Regions from separate parts of the Enterococcus sp. AZ103 genome, predicted to be linked through region 2. Evidence: predicted binding sites of a transcription regulator. Region 2 holds the regulator's gene; the other holds the start of a gene.
The links. The regulator LexA, encoded in region 2, represses DNA repair genes until DNA is damaged. The targets are predictions, from matches to a motif close to CNAACANNTGTTNG.

Region 1: a site for LexA is predicted at 1,557-1,570, ahead of ID741_RS19880 (Y-family DNA polymerase). Genes of this name have one in related genera too.

The regions. Positions count from the first base shown of each region.
Region 1 covers NZ_JBIOSI010000005.1:13,819-21,085, reverse strand. Annotated here, with positions in the region: gene ID741_RS19890 (recombinase family protein) at 1-600, shown strand, start outside; gene ID741_RS19885 (hypothetical protein) at 600-1,433, shown strand; gene ID741_RS19880 (Y-family DNA polymerase) at 1,599-2,933, shown strand; gene ID741_RS19875 (hypothetical protein) at 2,923-3,273, shown strand; gene ID741_RS19870 (hypothetical protein) at 3,273-3,458, shown strand; gene ID741_RS19865 (DUF5388 domain-containing protein) at 3,521-3,880, opposite strand; gene ID741_RS19860 (AAA family ATPase) at 3,880-4,716, opposite strand; gene ID741_RS19855 (replication initiator protein A) at 5,185-6,216, shown strand; gene ID741_RS19850 (type IV conjugative transfer system protein TraE) at 7,095-7,267, shown strand, end outside.
Region 2 covers NZ_JBIOSI010000001.1:2,188,341-2,195,607, reverse strand. Annotated here, with positions in the region: gene tkt (transketolase) at 1-1,211, opposite strand, end outside; gene ID741_RS11035 (DUF896 family protein) at 1,305-1,547, opposite strand; gene lexA (transcriptional repressor LexA) at 1,680-2,303, shown strand; gene ID741_RS11025 (hypothetical protein) at 2,420-2,692, shown strand; gene ID741_RS11020 (adenine phosphoribosyltransferase) at 2,734-3,246, opposite strand; gene recJ (single-stranded-DNA-specific exonuclease RecJ) at 3,289-5,577, opposite strand; gene ID741_RS11010 (LapA family protein) at 5,671-6,096, opposite strand; gene ID741_RS11005 (SDR family NAD(P)-dependent oxidoreductase) at 6,109-6,897, opposite strand; gene rnz (ribonuclease Z) at 6,905-7,267, opposite strand, start outside.

The DNA of each region.
Region 1 (7,267 bases), on a different contig from region 2:
GATCAAAATTTAGATAGACAACAAGAATTAATTGCGGAATGGCAAAAAGATAAAAATGTTGCTGAAGGCGACTTAATTTATTTCAATGAAAAAGTTTCAGGTAAAGATGTAAAAAATAGAGTCGAATTATTAAGAGCTTTAGATTATTTAAGAGAGCGAGACACTTTTTTAGTCACAAGCTTGGATCGATTAGGAAGAAATAGCAAAGATATTAAAGACTTGTTGCAACAAATCAAAAACAAAGGTGCCAATATTGAAATTTTGGATCTCCCCTCTTTTGCAGGTGTCACTGATCCAACTTTACGAGAGCTGCTATCAAATTTAGTAATTGAAGTCTTCAGTTATGTTGCAGAAACTGAACGGACAAAAATTAAGGAACGCCAGGAACAAGGAATAGTTTTAGCAAAAGAAAGAGGTATTTATAAAGGACGTCCGCTCAAGTACCACGCGGACGCAATAGGCGCTGATAAACTCGTTTACGATAAAGCTATTGATATGTTATCAAGAGGATTTACGGTTGCAACGATCGCAAGGGAATTGAAATTACCAAGGAAAACAGTTTATTCGATTAGGGATAGAAACAATAGGGAGAATATCTAATGAAAAGGAAAAATATAGGTTGCATTTATAAATTTCTAATTCTTGCTTCATTAATCAGTATTACAATTACATTTTTTTTGGTTAATAAAAAGATGCTAGAAAATGATGCACTCTTAAAATTGGTACCAGATTTAATAGGTTTTTTTATTACATTGTCCGTATCCTATTTAGGGTTTTCCATGATCACATTACAATTAGAAGAGAATGATGAAAAAGAAACAAAAAAGTTTATTTTACAAGTACGTCCTTTTTGGAGAAAGGCTAATAAACTAGAAGATAGTATAAAATTTTTAACTGCAAAAACTTCAAATTCAATCATTACTAATATTAAAATTTATAATTTATTCTATTACAATAAAAATTCAATAGATATTAATATTCTATATAAAATTATGACTAATATATATCCTTCAGACAACCAAGATATTTATTTAAATAAACTTGAATTAACGAATCAACTATTTAATAATTCTAATTCAAAAAACCTTTTACTTTTTCCTATAACAATAGAAAATCGCAGTTATCTTACTCAAGACACAAATTTAGAACTCAAAGATCAACATCAAAACAACATTGTAAGGCAGTATATGGATAAGACTAATCAGGAAATAGAAGTATTCACATTTATTTTATATAATACTGAAAGCGGAGAGCAAATGCTTACTGCTGTATCAGAAGAATTAACCTGCCTAAGTTTTGTTATTAAAAACGGTATTAAAAAACCTTATCCCAAAGTACAAGATATACCAGACGAATTATCAAGCAACGTTGATATTTTTTTAAAAGAGTTAGATAATATCGAAAAAAACTATAATATACTAAAGAGCCAATAATTAGTTTATATCAACTGAACAATTACATGTTTTAGGTATTGATTGTTCTTAAATAACCGAAAGAATTGCTTTGAGATGATTTTTCGTTTCAGAGCTTTTTTGTTTTTCTAGATATTTGCAAACCGAACTTATGTTCGGTATAATCTCAATGAAGGAGTGACCTTTATGATAGATTACAATAAAGAACCTCTATCAGATTATTTTTTAATTGATATTAAATCATTTTATAGCTCTGTTGAATGTGTGGATCGTGGGCTTGATCCATTAACCACTAATTTAGTCGTGTTGTCTACGGCTGACAACGTAGGTGGTAATGGATTGATTTTAGCTTCTTCCCCAGTAGCTAAAGCAACTATGGGAATATCAAATGTGTCTCGTTTTAATGATCTTCCCTACCCTTTGCCTAAAGATTTAATTTTGGCACCGCCTAGAATGAACTTGTATATCAAACGTAATCTTGAAATTAATAATATTTTTCGTGATTATGTTGCAGATGAAGACTTACTGATTTACAGCGTTGACGAGTCGATTTTGAAGGTAGAGCAGTCTCTTAACCTATTTACAGACAGACAGCTGACACGTAGTCAGAAGCGCCGACAGCTTGCTAAAATCATACAGTCTGAAGTGAAGAAACAAACTGGTTTAGTTTGCACTGTAGGAATTGGCGACAATCCCTTGCTTGCAAAGTTAGCACTAGACAATGAAGCAAAACATAATGATGGATTTATTGCTGAATGGAATTATGAAGATGTCCCTACCAAAGTTTGGGGCATTAAAAACATGACTGATTTTTGGGGTATCGGAAAAAAAATGAAGCTACGCTTTAGAGATATGGGTATTACCACCATAAAAGAGTTGGCTCATGCTGATCCCTGGGCGCTGAAATCGCGACTAGGAATATTGGGTTTGCAATATTATTATCACGCTAATGGTGTAGATAGAACAGATATTGCCGTACCTCCCCCTCCTACTCAGGAAAAAAGTTATGGCAATTCTCAAGTGCTACCTAAAGACTATGTACGAAAAGAAGAAATAGAGTTAATCATAAAAGAAATGGCAGAACAAGTGGCTATCAGAATACGAAAACACAAATGTAAAACACAATGTATTCACGTAAGTATCCGTCCTTCTTTTTACGAGGAAGAGAAAGGATTTTCAAGACAATTAGCCATACCAGCCACAGATAATACCAAAGAGCTACAAGAGCAATGCCTTTACCTTTTTAGAAAGCATTACACTGGATATGCCGTAAGGAACGTGGGAATTACCTATAAAAAATTAGTTTGGACGGATGTGTTACAGCTAAATTTATTTGAAGACCCACAAGAACAAATCAATCATGAAAATTTAGATTTAGTGATTGATAAAATACGTCAAAAATATGGTTTTGAAGCGATTATTCATGCTTCTTCTGCTTTGGAAAATGCAAGAAGTGTGAAGCGAGCAAACGTTGTCGGAGGGCACGCAGGCGGTCATGGAGGTTTAGATAATGACAATTGAATATCAAGATCGAGGCGTCATAAAATACAATGGATTCTATTTGTCAGATCATACAGAAAGATTAGATAAAGAGAAAGAATCTAAGAAAGTAAATCCTCGAAAAATGCAGATGGATAGTGACGAAATCGGGACTATCCTAACAGAAGCAGCACGTAGCAACTTAGAGGTTGCAATTCAGAAGGAAGAACGAGATTTGAATGGTAACTACCCTGATGATATTTCAGGTAAGATTAACGGCTATGATGAATTAGGAATTTTTGTCGGCAATCAGAAAGTGAATTATGACGAGATTAGAAATATTGAGATCATTTCATTCAAGAAATGGAGTTCCCTATCCTGATGAACATTATTAGACAATATGAATTTGGATTAATTAGTTTTGAAGAATTTACAGAATTACTATGGGGTTCTGGACAGCAGCTATTGATTGCTGAAGGCGAAGAAGCCTTAACTTATTACCTGTGGGCTACAGCAGAAGCAACTGATACAGAATACTTCTTACACTTATCTTTTAATTCGATATAATATTCTAAATATGATAATAATAAAAAAACCAAGGAACAAGACATTTCCTTGGTTTTTTTATTTCATTTTTCTTTTTTACGACTTTTTGCTTCATATGTGCGCATATACATGTCAAACATCGTCCTTTGCTCTGATTCAATTGAGTTTTCTAATCTATCTAATAGTGCTGCTACTAAATCATCTTGTGTTTCATAATCAAGTGTATTTTGTAAAGCATTGATTCTATTAACGTTATATTTTTGTATTCGTATTGTTCCATACACTTTATTTTTTCTTGGTCTTCCAACTTTTATTTTACTTTCTTCATGATTTGTTTGTTGGACTTTCTCAAATTCTGTGAGACTAAATGTATTAGTTGGTTGAGACATAGGTGTTTCTTTTACTTCTCTACGGCTTGGGTCTCTTTTGAACTCTTTAACCATTAACTAAGGCCCCCTATTTTGGATAATAATTCGTCAGCAATTTCTGTGTAGAGAGTGTGCAGTTTAGTATCATGATAATCCCATTTGTCAGTAAAATCTTTATCAGAAATGCCTTCTCTATCGTATCTTTTAAGACGGTCACTGTGTTTTACAATATGATCAAATACATTGTCCGTTCCAAACAATTCAATTGCGTCAGAAATAATTTGATTATCAATAGCAGAGTCATTTTTCATTAATACTGGTAATATGCCCGCAATATCAAAATCAGTTGAAGGGTAATTGTCATAGAATGTCTGAGCATATTCCCAAAATGCACCTGCACCATCTAAAGAACGTTGCTGAGTTTGCAATACAATGATAATGTAATCAGAGCTATAGATCGCTGAATCAGTAAATTTAGAGATTGTTGGTGGGCAATCAATAATTATTAAATCATAATCATCTTCTACTTCCTTTAATAATTGTTGAAAATATGCAATTCGTGCTTCTTTATAGTTTTCCGTTCCTAAAGGAAATTTTAATTCTAAAAAATCTGGATAATTAATAAAGTCAACATGTGATGGTAATAAAAATAAATTCTCCATCATTTCAACAATAGCAGGTCTCAAATCTCCATCTTGCACAGCAACCATCATTGTTTTTTGGAAATCAAGAGTTGATTTATGCTGTTTGGTATAAGTTCTATTCAATAATTGTGTCGAGTTAGCTTGTGGGTCAAGGTCACATAAAAGGACTTTAATACCCTGTTTTGCTAGTTCATAAGAAAACATTACTGAATTTGTAGTTTTACCTACTCCACCTTTAAAATTACCAAAAACGATTTTTTTTACCATAATTATCCTTCTTTCCATATATATTGAAAAATTTCTATTAATCATTTTTTACTACAAAAATATTTTACCATAAATATTTTCTTACTACAACAAATATTTGCTAAACTTACTATTTGTATATTCTACTATTTGTATATTCTACTATTTGTATATTCTACTATTTGCATTAAATACTATTTGTATATTCTACTATTTTACTACAAAAAGTATTTGAAAAACATGACAGAAAAGCCTGTTTGATACTTTTTTCAATGTATCAATTTTTTTTTGTATATTATACTATTTGTATATCTTACTATTTTACTACAAAAAAAAATATGACTTTCACTTTTTTACTATTTGTATATTTTACTATTTGTATATCTTACTACAATAATTTTATAACTATTTGAATTTCTCTTATAATCAGCTAAACTTCTTTCTTGAAGATGCTGTCAATGAAAAAGATAAATAGCAAGGAGGTACACTATGAATCAATTTAAATATTTTAGTAACCAAAGAATCTATAACGATATCTATTTTCAATATCCCAAAGTTTTTATTTATGGTGATAAATATAAAACTTTAAGCGATGGTGCAAAACTCGCATACATGCTTTTAAAAAATGAACTGACAAGTGCCATTCATCAAAATCTTGTTGATGAAAATGGCTATATATATTTTGAAATGACTTCAAGCTATTTAGCAATACTAATGAATTGCAGCGAACGGAAAGTCGCTAGGGTAAAAAGTGAACTTGAAGAAGCAAATTTGTTAATGCAAGTAAAAATGGGATTTGATAAAACTTCAGGAAAGAACAAGCCTAATCGTTTGTATTTAGCAGAGCTAGAAGTCACTGATCGAGACGTTTATTTAATGAATAGAAACGCTGAAACCCTTGATAATAGCGGACATGCCAAAATGGCAGGTCGGTCTAAGAGTGTCGAAAATGCCCAAAAACCTGATACAACAACCATACAAGAAAATAAAAAAACATCAAAAACGGCTGAAACCCTTGATAATAGCGGACGTGCCAAAATGGCAGAAAATGTATATAAATATAATAACCAAGACACTAATAGACACTTAAAAGACACTGACAAAGACGAATTACAAAATCAAATTTTTCTTGATAATTTTGTTGCCTCTTGCCATACGTCTCAAGTACCTACTTTTATTCCTGACAAAGTTTTGCAACTCATTGCGACTTTCTCGCCAAGCTATGAAGTTGCAAGGCAAACAGTAAAAACGATCCATAATGCCAAATATAAAGCACAAGAACAAACTGGAATCACGATTGTTTTTGAGGAACTAGAACAACAAGGAGTTGCTGCAGAAACTGAACTTTATCAAACGTTGCTAAAGGCTTATCAGAAAAATAAAACAGAAAAAGTAAAGGATATCCAAAACCTCATTTTTGTTTATGTACGTAATTGGTTTATTGAAAAACCAATAGCTCTTATTCAACAAGATCAAAACAAAGAATCCTTGCCAGATGTAAGTATAGACAGTTGGTTATAGATTAAAAAATAATTAATAAACGTACTTTAAATAACGTTTAAAACAAATGATTTTCGTTTATTATCATTGTTGTATAAGCGTTAATGCTATGATAAAATAATGATGGAAAGCGATTGTTGGGTTGTTGGTATATTATTTGTTGGTAAGAATAGTCTGTTTTACACAAAAAAAATGAGAAAAACGATATTATAAATCGGTTTCCTCGGTGAAAATGAAATTTATTGTTTGCAAAAAATATTTTGTGTGGTATTCTTGTGGCAAGTAAACGACTGAAATACGAAAACTAAAATAGTTTTTGTATTGCAAATATAATCGCTTGTGGTGGACGTAACTTGTTTACCATAAATAGCAGAGCCCTTACTACCTCTACCAAACAAGGACGCCAATCCTTGAATGGATCATAGAAGTAGCAAGTGCCGATACACACATATCGGGTTACGCTCCGCTTTGTTACAGATTGCTCTGCAACAGTCTAAATAATATCATATTTACAGGCTTTAGAATACTTTTTTTAGATATTTCTTTAGAGGTTCTTGTAAGAAATCAGAAAGTTTCAAAGGCAAAATTTATGATTTTTTAGATAAGCAGAATAAGATGTGACAAAGTTAGGAGGCTGACACGATAATGTGTCAGCCTCTTTTTGTGGTCATGGAATAAAATTCATGTCTAGCATAAGCGATTATATTTTTCGAGAGAGAAGTTTTGTCAGTCAAAATTTTTAATAAACTCGCACCGATTGATAAAACTTTTCGCTTGACAGTTATGTAATTCACTTGACAAAAAGAACGTATGTTCGATATAGTGTGGATTAAGCTTGGTATGAAAGCAATCATAATGGTCATTTTTAAATTTCTAATGAAAGGAAAAAGGGTGTTGGTATGCGAAAACAAATTGGGATTGCTGATATTAGCCGTTTTGCTAGTAGATTAATCGTTTTTGAAAAAAGCTATTATGCTAACAAAAATGCAAAAGAGCCTTATAAGAATATCAAATGTGCTCGTTACACAGTGAATGGCAGAAATGGTGATAAGGTGCAAAGTCATTTCATAAA
Region 2 (7,267 bases):
TTACGTCCTTCGTAAGAACCTGGTTGGAATTCTTTTTCATCTGCAATTGTTGTATTATTTGAACCAGATAAATCAGCAGATCCGCCCCAGAAAGTTGGTAAATTCTTAGCAATTCCTTGAATCACATCTTTACTAGATACGCGGCTCGCTTGACTTGAACCTTCTTCATAAACAGGAATAGCTTCATCCCAATTTTCAGGTAAAACATTGTTGAAAGCATCTTTAAATTGCTTTGCTAATTCAGAATGAACATTAGCATAATTAGCAAACATTTCATCCCAATCAGCTTCGGCTTTTGCACCTTTATCTTGAATATCTGCTTTAAAACGTGCAGCTACTTCTTCAGGCACTGTAAAATCAGGATATTCCCAACCATAGACTGCTTTCGCCACGTCAATACCTTCTGCTCCTAATGGTGCCCCATGAACTTTACTAGTTCCTTCATCTGGAGCGCCAAATCCAATAACTGTTTTAACTTCAATCAAAGTTGGTTTTTCAGTTTCAGCTTTTGCTTCTTCAATCGCTTTTGAAATGGCTTCTAAATCATTACCATCTTTTACTAAAATATGTTGCCAACCATAAGCTTCATAGCGAGCACCAACATTTTCGGTAAAAGCTTTATTGGTTGGACCATCTAATGAAATATCGTTTGAATCATATAAAGCAATTAATTTGCCAAGTTTCATATGACCAGCCATAGAACTAGCTTCTTGTGAGACACCTTCCATTAAATCACCATCACCAACAAGCGTGTAAGTATAATGATCCATCACTTTAAAACTGTCTCGGTTATAAGTAGCAGCTAGATGTGCTTCAGCCATTGCCATCCCGACAGCCATGGCAATTCCTTGGCCTAAAGGACCAGTTGTTGCTTCGACGCCATCAGTAAAATGGTATTCCGGATGCCCTGGTGTTTTACTTTCCCATTGACGGAAATTTTTCAAATCATCAATAGTAACATTAAATCCTGCTAAATGAAGCAAGCTATAAAGCATTGCTGAACCGTGTCCTGCAGATAAAATAAAACGGTCACGATTTGGCCAGTTTAATGAAGTTGCTGGATTGATGTTCAAATGTTTTGTCCATAATGCATAAGCCATAGGTGCAGCACCCATTGGTAAACCTGGATGACCTGAATTGGCTTTTTGAATTGCTTCAATACTTAATGTACGGATGGTGTTGACACCTAGTTGATCTGTTTTGTCGAACAAAAACTTTTCCTCCTTTTTGGTGCTAAATACTTTTATTATTACAAATTTCATTGTAACCGATTTAATACGGTTATTCAATATAGAAATGCATGATTATTTTCTATTATGCAGTCCTTTTTCTTTTTGAATTTTCTTCAATTTATCAGGTGTAACATCTTTTCCATCAGGATCGACTACCTTCATCCCTTCAATATGATGTCTCATCCCACCACGAACAGATTGCAAATACTCTTCACGTAATTCCTTTTGTTCTTTTGTTTCTTCATCAGACAATCCACTTGTTTTTTTCTTTTTTGCTAACTCATTGATACGAGCAATTTTTTCTTCAGAAAGCATTCTATACACCTCACTTTGACTATATTATACATAAAAATTCAAAAAATAATAATTAGAATAGAAAAATAAATACGAACGCTTGTTTGATTTTTTATTCTATGCTAAACTTTGTTTATAGAAAGAGGTGTGATCATGGCAAAGAGAACCGAGACGAAACAATTAGAAGTTCTTCGTTTTATCCATGAACGGGTTGAATTCAAAGGTTACCCGCCAACCGTTCGTGAGATTGGAGAAGCGGTGAACTTATCATCGACTTCAACTGTTCACGGTCATTTAGCAAGACTTGAAAAAAAAGGCTGGATTCAACGAGATCCAACAAAGCCTAGAGCAATAGAATTAACGATCACGGGATTAGAAAAGATTGGTGCTGCACCAAAAGTCATACCAATGTTAGGCGTCGTTACAGCAGGCGAACCGATTCTCGCGGTAGAAGAAGCATCTGACTTTTTCCCTGTGCCGCCAGATTTATCAAGTGAAGATGGCAGTTTGTTTATGCTAACGATTCGAGGAGAAAGTATGATTAATGCTGGCATTTATGACGGTGACCATGTGATTGTACGTAAACAAGCTTCAGCTGTTAACGGAGAGATTGTCATTGCGATGACGGATGAAAACGAAGCAACTTGTAAAAGATTTTATCGGGAGACTGATCATTTTCGCTTACAACCAGAAAATGATACCATGGCACCTATTATTTTAGAAAATGTCTCTATTTTAGGAAAAGTCGTTGGCTTATATCGAAACCATATTTTTTAAGAATCAATTAATCGGTGGAACTCCGATTAATTTTTTTCTTTACAAATCGAACAAACATTCGTATAATAGAAATACGAACGCTTGTTCTATACATATTTTTAAGGAGTGAATCAAAAATGAAAGCTATTCGTCGTTTTGGACTAATTATTGCAGTTTTATTGTTAGGTTTATTGATTGGAAAATTGAGTCTTTTGGCTAACGTACTGTTCTTTTCGGGATTGTTTTTGACTTGGTTCATGCTTTGGGATGACAAGAGATACGCACAACGGCAAAAACGCCGCAAGATGGCACAAATGAATCCACATTATTATCCAGAAGATGAACCACGAGAAGACTACTACTATGTAAATCCTTATGATTACACCGATCATTTTCATAAATCAGCATAATAAAAAATCAGCCAAAGCTGCATATAGCTTTGGCTGATTTTTTAATAATCCATCAATGTCAAAATTTCATAATTAGCAATTTTATCACGGCCATGTAAATCTTCTAACTCGATTAAAAATGCACAACCGACTACAATCCCACCAAGTTGTTCAATTAATTCGATCGTCGCCTTAACTGTTCCACCTGTCGCTAATAAATCATCTGTCACTAAAACCCGTTGTCCAGGTTTGATCGCATCACTGTGAAGAGTTAATGTGTCTGTTCCATATTCTTTATCGTATTCCACTTCGATTGTTTCTCTCGGAAGTTTACCAGGTTTACGAACAGGTGCAAAACCAACACCTAATTCATAAGCCACTGGGCAACCAACAATAAAACCACGTGCTTCTGGCCCAACAACCATGTCAATTTGCTTTTCTTTGGCATAATCAACAATTTGCTTAGTTGCTTCTCGGTAAGCATCTCCGTCTGCCATTAATGGTGAAATATCACGGAAAACAATTCCCTCTTTAGGATAGTCTTCAATACTTGCCACATAATCTTTCAAATTCATCTGTGTTTCCTCCTGCTTCATACTATAAGCTATTTATTTACTTTAATTTTGCAGCCAATTTCTGATGCTTTGGATATCTTCTAATAATAAAAATTTTTCACTATTTATTTGACCTAATCGTTTCTGATAAGCTTGGCTTTCTTCAAATGAACGATTTTCCGGCTGCGAGACAGCTTCCAAAACACCGTCGTCTATTGTAACAAATTTCAACTCGGAAAACACGTGAATCATAAAGACTAGCAGATTCTCAGGAATTCTTAAGTAATTTGAAATGTTTTTTAACTTGTACCGCACATCTAATTTTTGTTGCTTTATGATAAATTTATATAAATCTTTGAATTGTTGCCGATCAGGCATACCATTAATATAAGCTTGATCACGACTATAAAGATAGAGATAGACTTTTTGAAAGTTACCTAAGTGAACGATTTGTTTCAAAATAGCTAATTCATCTGGACAATCTAATATCACCAATTGCTGATAACTATCAATTTCAGCTGGTAACGCTTGGTCGAATGTGATTATCTGATCACCAAAAATTGGTTGAAAAACTTTTTTAGTCTTTGGTTGAAAAGCTAGGTATAACAGTTTATCTCCTTCAATTTTTTGTTGCCAAGTATGTTTGGCACGACGGTCAATTATTTGCAGACCTTCTGACTTAAAATCAATAAGTCGAAACTGAACTTTCTTCTGTCCATTCCATTCATTGATTTCTAATACCCCAACAAAGGAAAGATCATCTTGTTGTAATTCCTCTTGACTTTCACCAAAATTAAAACCAATAACGTCTACTTCTGACTCTTTGTCCACTAAGCTAAATTTTACATGCTGATGGTCGCCACCAATTAAACGAAAGCCACTCACTTTGCCCGTCTCAAGCATAAACTGTGGAGCAGGGTTATCAGTACCAAATGGGGCTAAAACTTTTAATTCATCGGTTAATTTTAGAGAGATATTCGATATAGATATTTTTTCATCGATTAACAAGCTATTGCTTTTTGATAAATCGATCTGGTTATTTGAAATATATTGATTCATTGCCGCTTGTAAAGCAGGTATTTTTTCTACGGGCATGGTTAAACCGATAGCTGCTGCGTGACCGCCAAAATGAGTAAAGTATTCTCTCATCGTATTTAACATCGCGAATAAATCTAAACTATCGACACTTCTACCAGAGCCTTTAGCATTTCCTTCATCATCAATAGCTAATACAATCGCTGGCTTTCCCGTTTGTTTTAAAATATTTCCGGCAACAATACCCAATACTCCAGGATTCCAGTTTTCTTTTGCTAGTAAATGAACTTGCGCTGTCTCATCAAGCATCGTTAAAGCTTCTGCAGTAATATCCTGAACAATTTTTTTTCGCTCATCATTTATTAAATTAAGTTTTTCAGCAAGCTCGTTGGCTAAATCTGGATCAAAAGTGGTCATTAAATCTACTGCTGGATTAGGATCTCCCAAACGTCCGATCGCATTTAAACGAGGCCCGATACTAAAACCAATACTCATTTCATCAATCTTTTGGTAATCTACACCGCTGACTTTTAATAATTGAGTCAGTCCTAATCGTTGATTTTGCTTAATTACTTGTAAACCTAGTTTAACAATTGTACGATTTTCTCCAGTTAAGGAAACTAAATCCGCAATCGTCCCTACACAAGCTAGATCGAGCAACTCTACTGGAACCTCTTCAAGTAAAGCTGTTGCTAGTTTAAAGGCCACACCTGCCCCCGATAATTCACCGAATGGATAATTACCACCTGGAAATCTTGGATGGATAATACAATAAGCTTCAGGAAGTTCTGGTGGCAATTCATGATGGTCGGTCACAATCACATCAATATTTTGTTGGTTGGCATAAGCAATCGCTTCATTCCCAGTAACTCCGTTATCCACCGTAATAATCAAACTAAATCCTTCTTCAATTTTTTCAGCGAATAATTCTTTATTTGGCCCATAACCATGAATAAAACGATTGGGTAAGACAAAACCGACTTCAGCACCTAATGTTTCTAATGCTTCCTTTAAAATCGATGTACTAGTTATTCCGTCTGCATCATAGTCGCCGTAAATCAAAATCGGCTCGCCTTCCATTATCGCAGTTTGAATACGCTCAACTGCTTTATCCATATCATGAAGTAAAAATGGATCATGTAAATCGCTGATATCGGTATTTTTCAATTCTTCAAAAGCAGCCATCGTATGTATATTTCTTTGCCATAATAATGTAATGAAATTTTCTGTATATCCGGCTTTTTCCATTTCATTTTTAAAATTTTCATCAACCGTTTCGACTGGCGGTATCTTCCATTGATAATTATTTTGTTTCACGCTTTCACATCCCAACTTTAATAGTATAGCATGGAATATTTTTGACAACAAAAAAGAGAACAAATTTTTGCTTATTTGTTCTCAGATTTGCTTTTAATCGTAATAATTTAAAGGTTCACTTTTGTTTTCTGTTTCTTGATTTCTTAATTGATTAATTTCAGCTTCTTTATCTTTTAACATACTTTCATAATTCGCAGTCAAAGTGGCTACTTCTTGTTCATGATCGGTTTTATAATCAGCGATAGCCTGATCAACTTTTTTATCATGATCAGTTTCAAAATCCTTTACTTGCTGTTCAAGTTGTTTAATCTGTTTTCTTTGTTGAAATAAATTCGCACTTGAAGTTAAGAAAACCACTAAGGCACCAATTAGTGCAGAGCCAATAATCACGATGATTAACGGACTTTTGAAACTAGAAAATCCGAAACTAACTGGTACATCTTGACTGTTCAACACGGCAAATAATACGATTAATAAAACTAGCAGAAAACCTACGATCACTTTCCATTGCTTTTTCATCCGCGTCACATCCTATTTTGTATTAAATAAACCGCCAGCCAAAAAATCACCAATTCTTGGGAATAATGTATAAAAGCGGCTAGCCACTTCCATCACATGGGGACGATTAATTTCACGAGTATTCGTACCTACCTTACTGATAATTATCTTGGCTATTTTCTCTGGCGTTAGGACAATCGCACCGATATTTTCTAAGTAATTCCCACTAGGATCCGCCTTACCAAAAAAATCTGTCTCAATTGGTCCGGGATTAATAGTGGTCACCTGAACATTGGCCGGTTTCAACTCTAACCGTAAAGCATTAGAAAAACCTAACACAGCAAATTTAGTTGCCGAATAAATGGTCGATTTTGGAGTCGCCATTTTTGCAGCCATTGAAGCAACATTGAAAATATGACCGCTTTTTTCTGCGACCATTTGGATCGCTATTTTTTGTGTGAAATAAAGCATGCCTAAAACATTGACTTCAAACATATTTTTAGCCATATTTAAATCAAAATTTACAAAGTCCTCGAAATAACCGAAACCGGCATTATTTACTAATACATCCACGTTACCTACTTCGTCAGCAATTTTGGCTAATACATTTTCAACACTATGAGGATCGGCAATATCTAATTGAAAGGCATAAGCTGCTTTACCGCTTAAAGCCATACATTTTTCTTTTACTTGACCAATTAAATTGATTCGTCGCGCACAAGTCACAACAATCGCACCTTGTCTAGCAGCTTCATAGCAAATTTGCTCACCAAGACCAGCAGAAGAACCGGTCACAACCACTACTTTATCTGTTAAATCCATTCCAATTTCACTCCTTCAACGGTAAATTATACAAATCAAAATCTTTCGCTATTTTTGTATTTGGAAAATATTCTCGTGCTTCTGCCACTAGTTCTTGAGCATCTTTTGCCAAATAGCGTGCTGAAATATGAGTAAGAATCAATAATTTCACATTCGCTGCTTGAGCAATTTCAGCGGCTTGTTTCGTTGTAGAGTGGAAATACGCCCTGGCCATCTGACTCTCATCTTTTTTAAAAGTGGATTCATGAACCATAACATCACTATCTTTTGCTAGTTCAACTGACTGTTTTGTCACACGGGTATCACCAAAAATAGTTATAACACGACCTTTTTTCTTTTCACCAACAAACTCTTGGCCGTTCAAAACTCG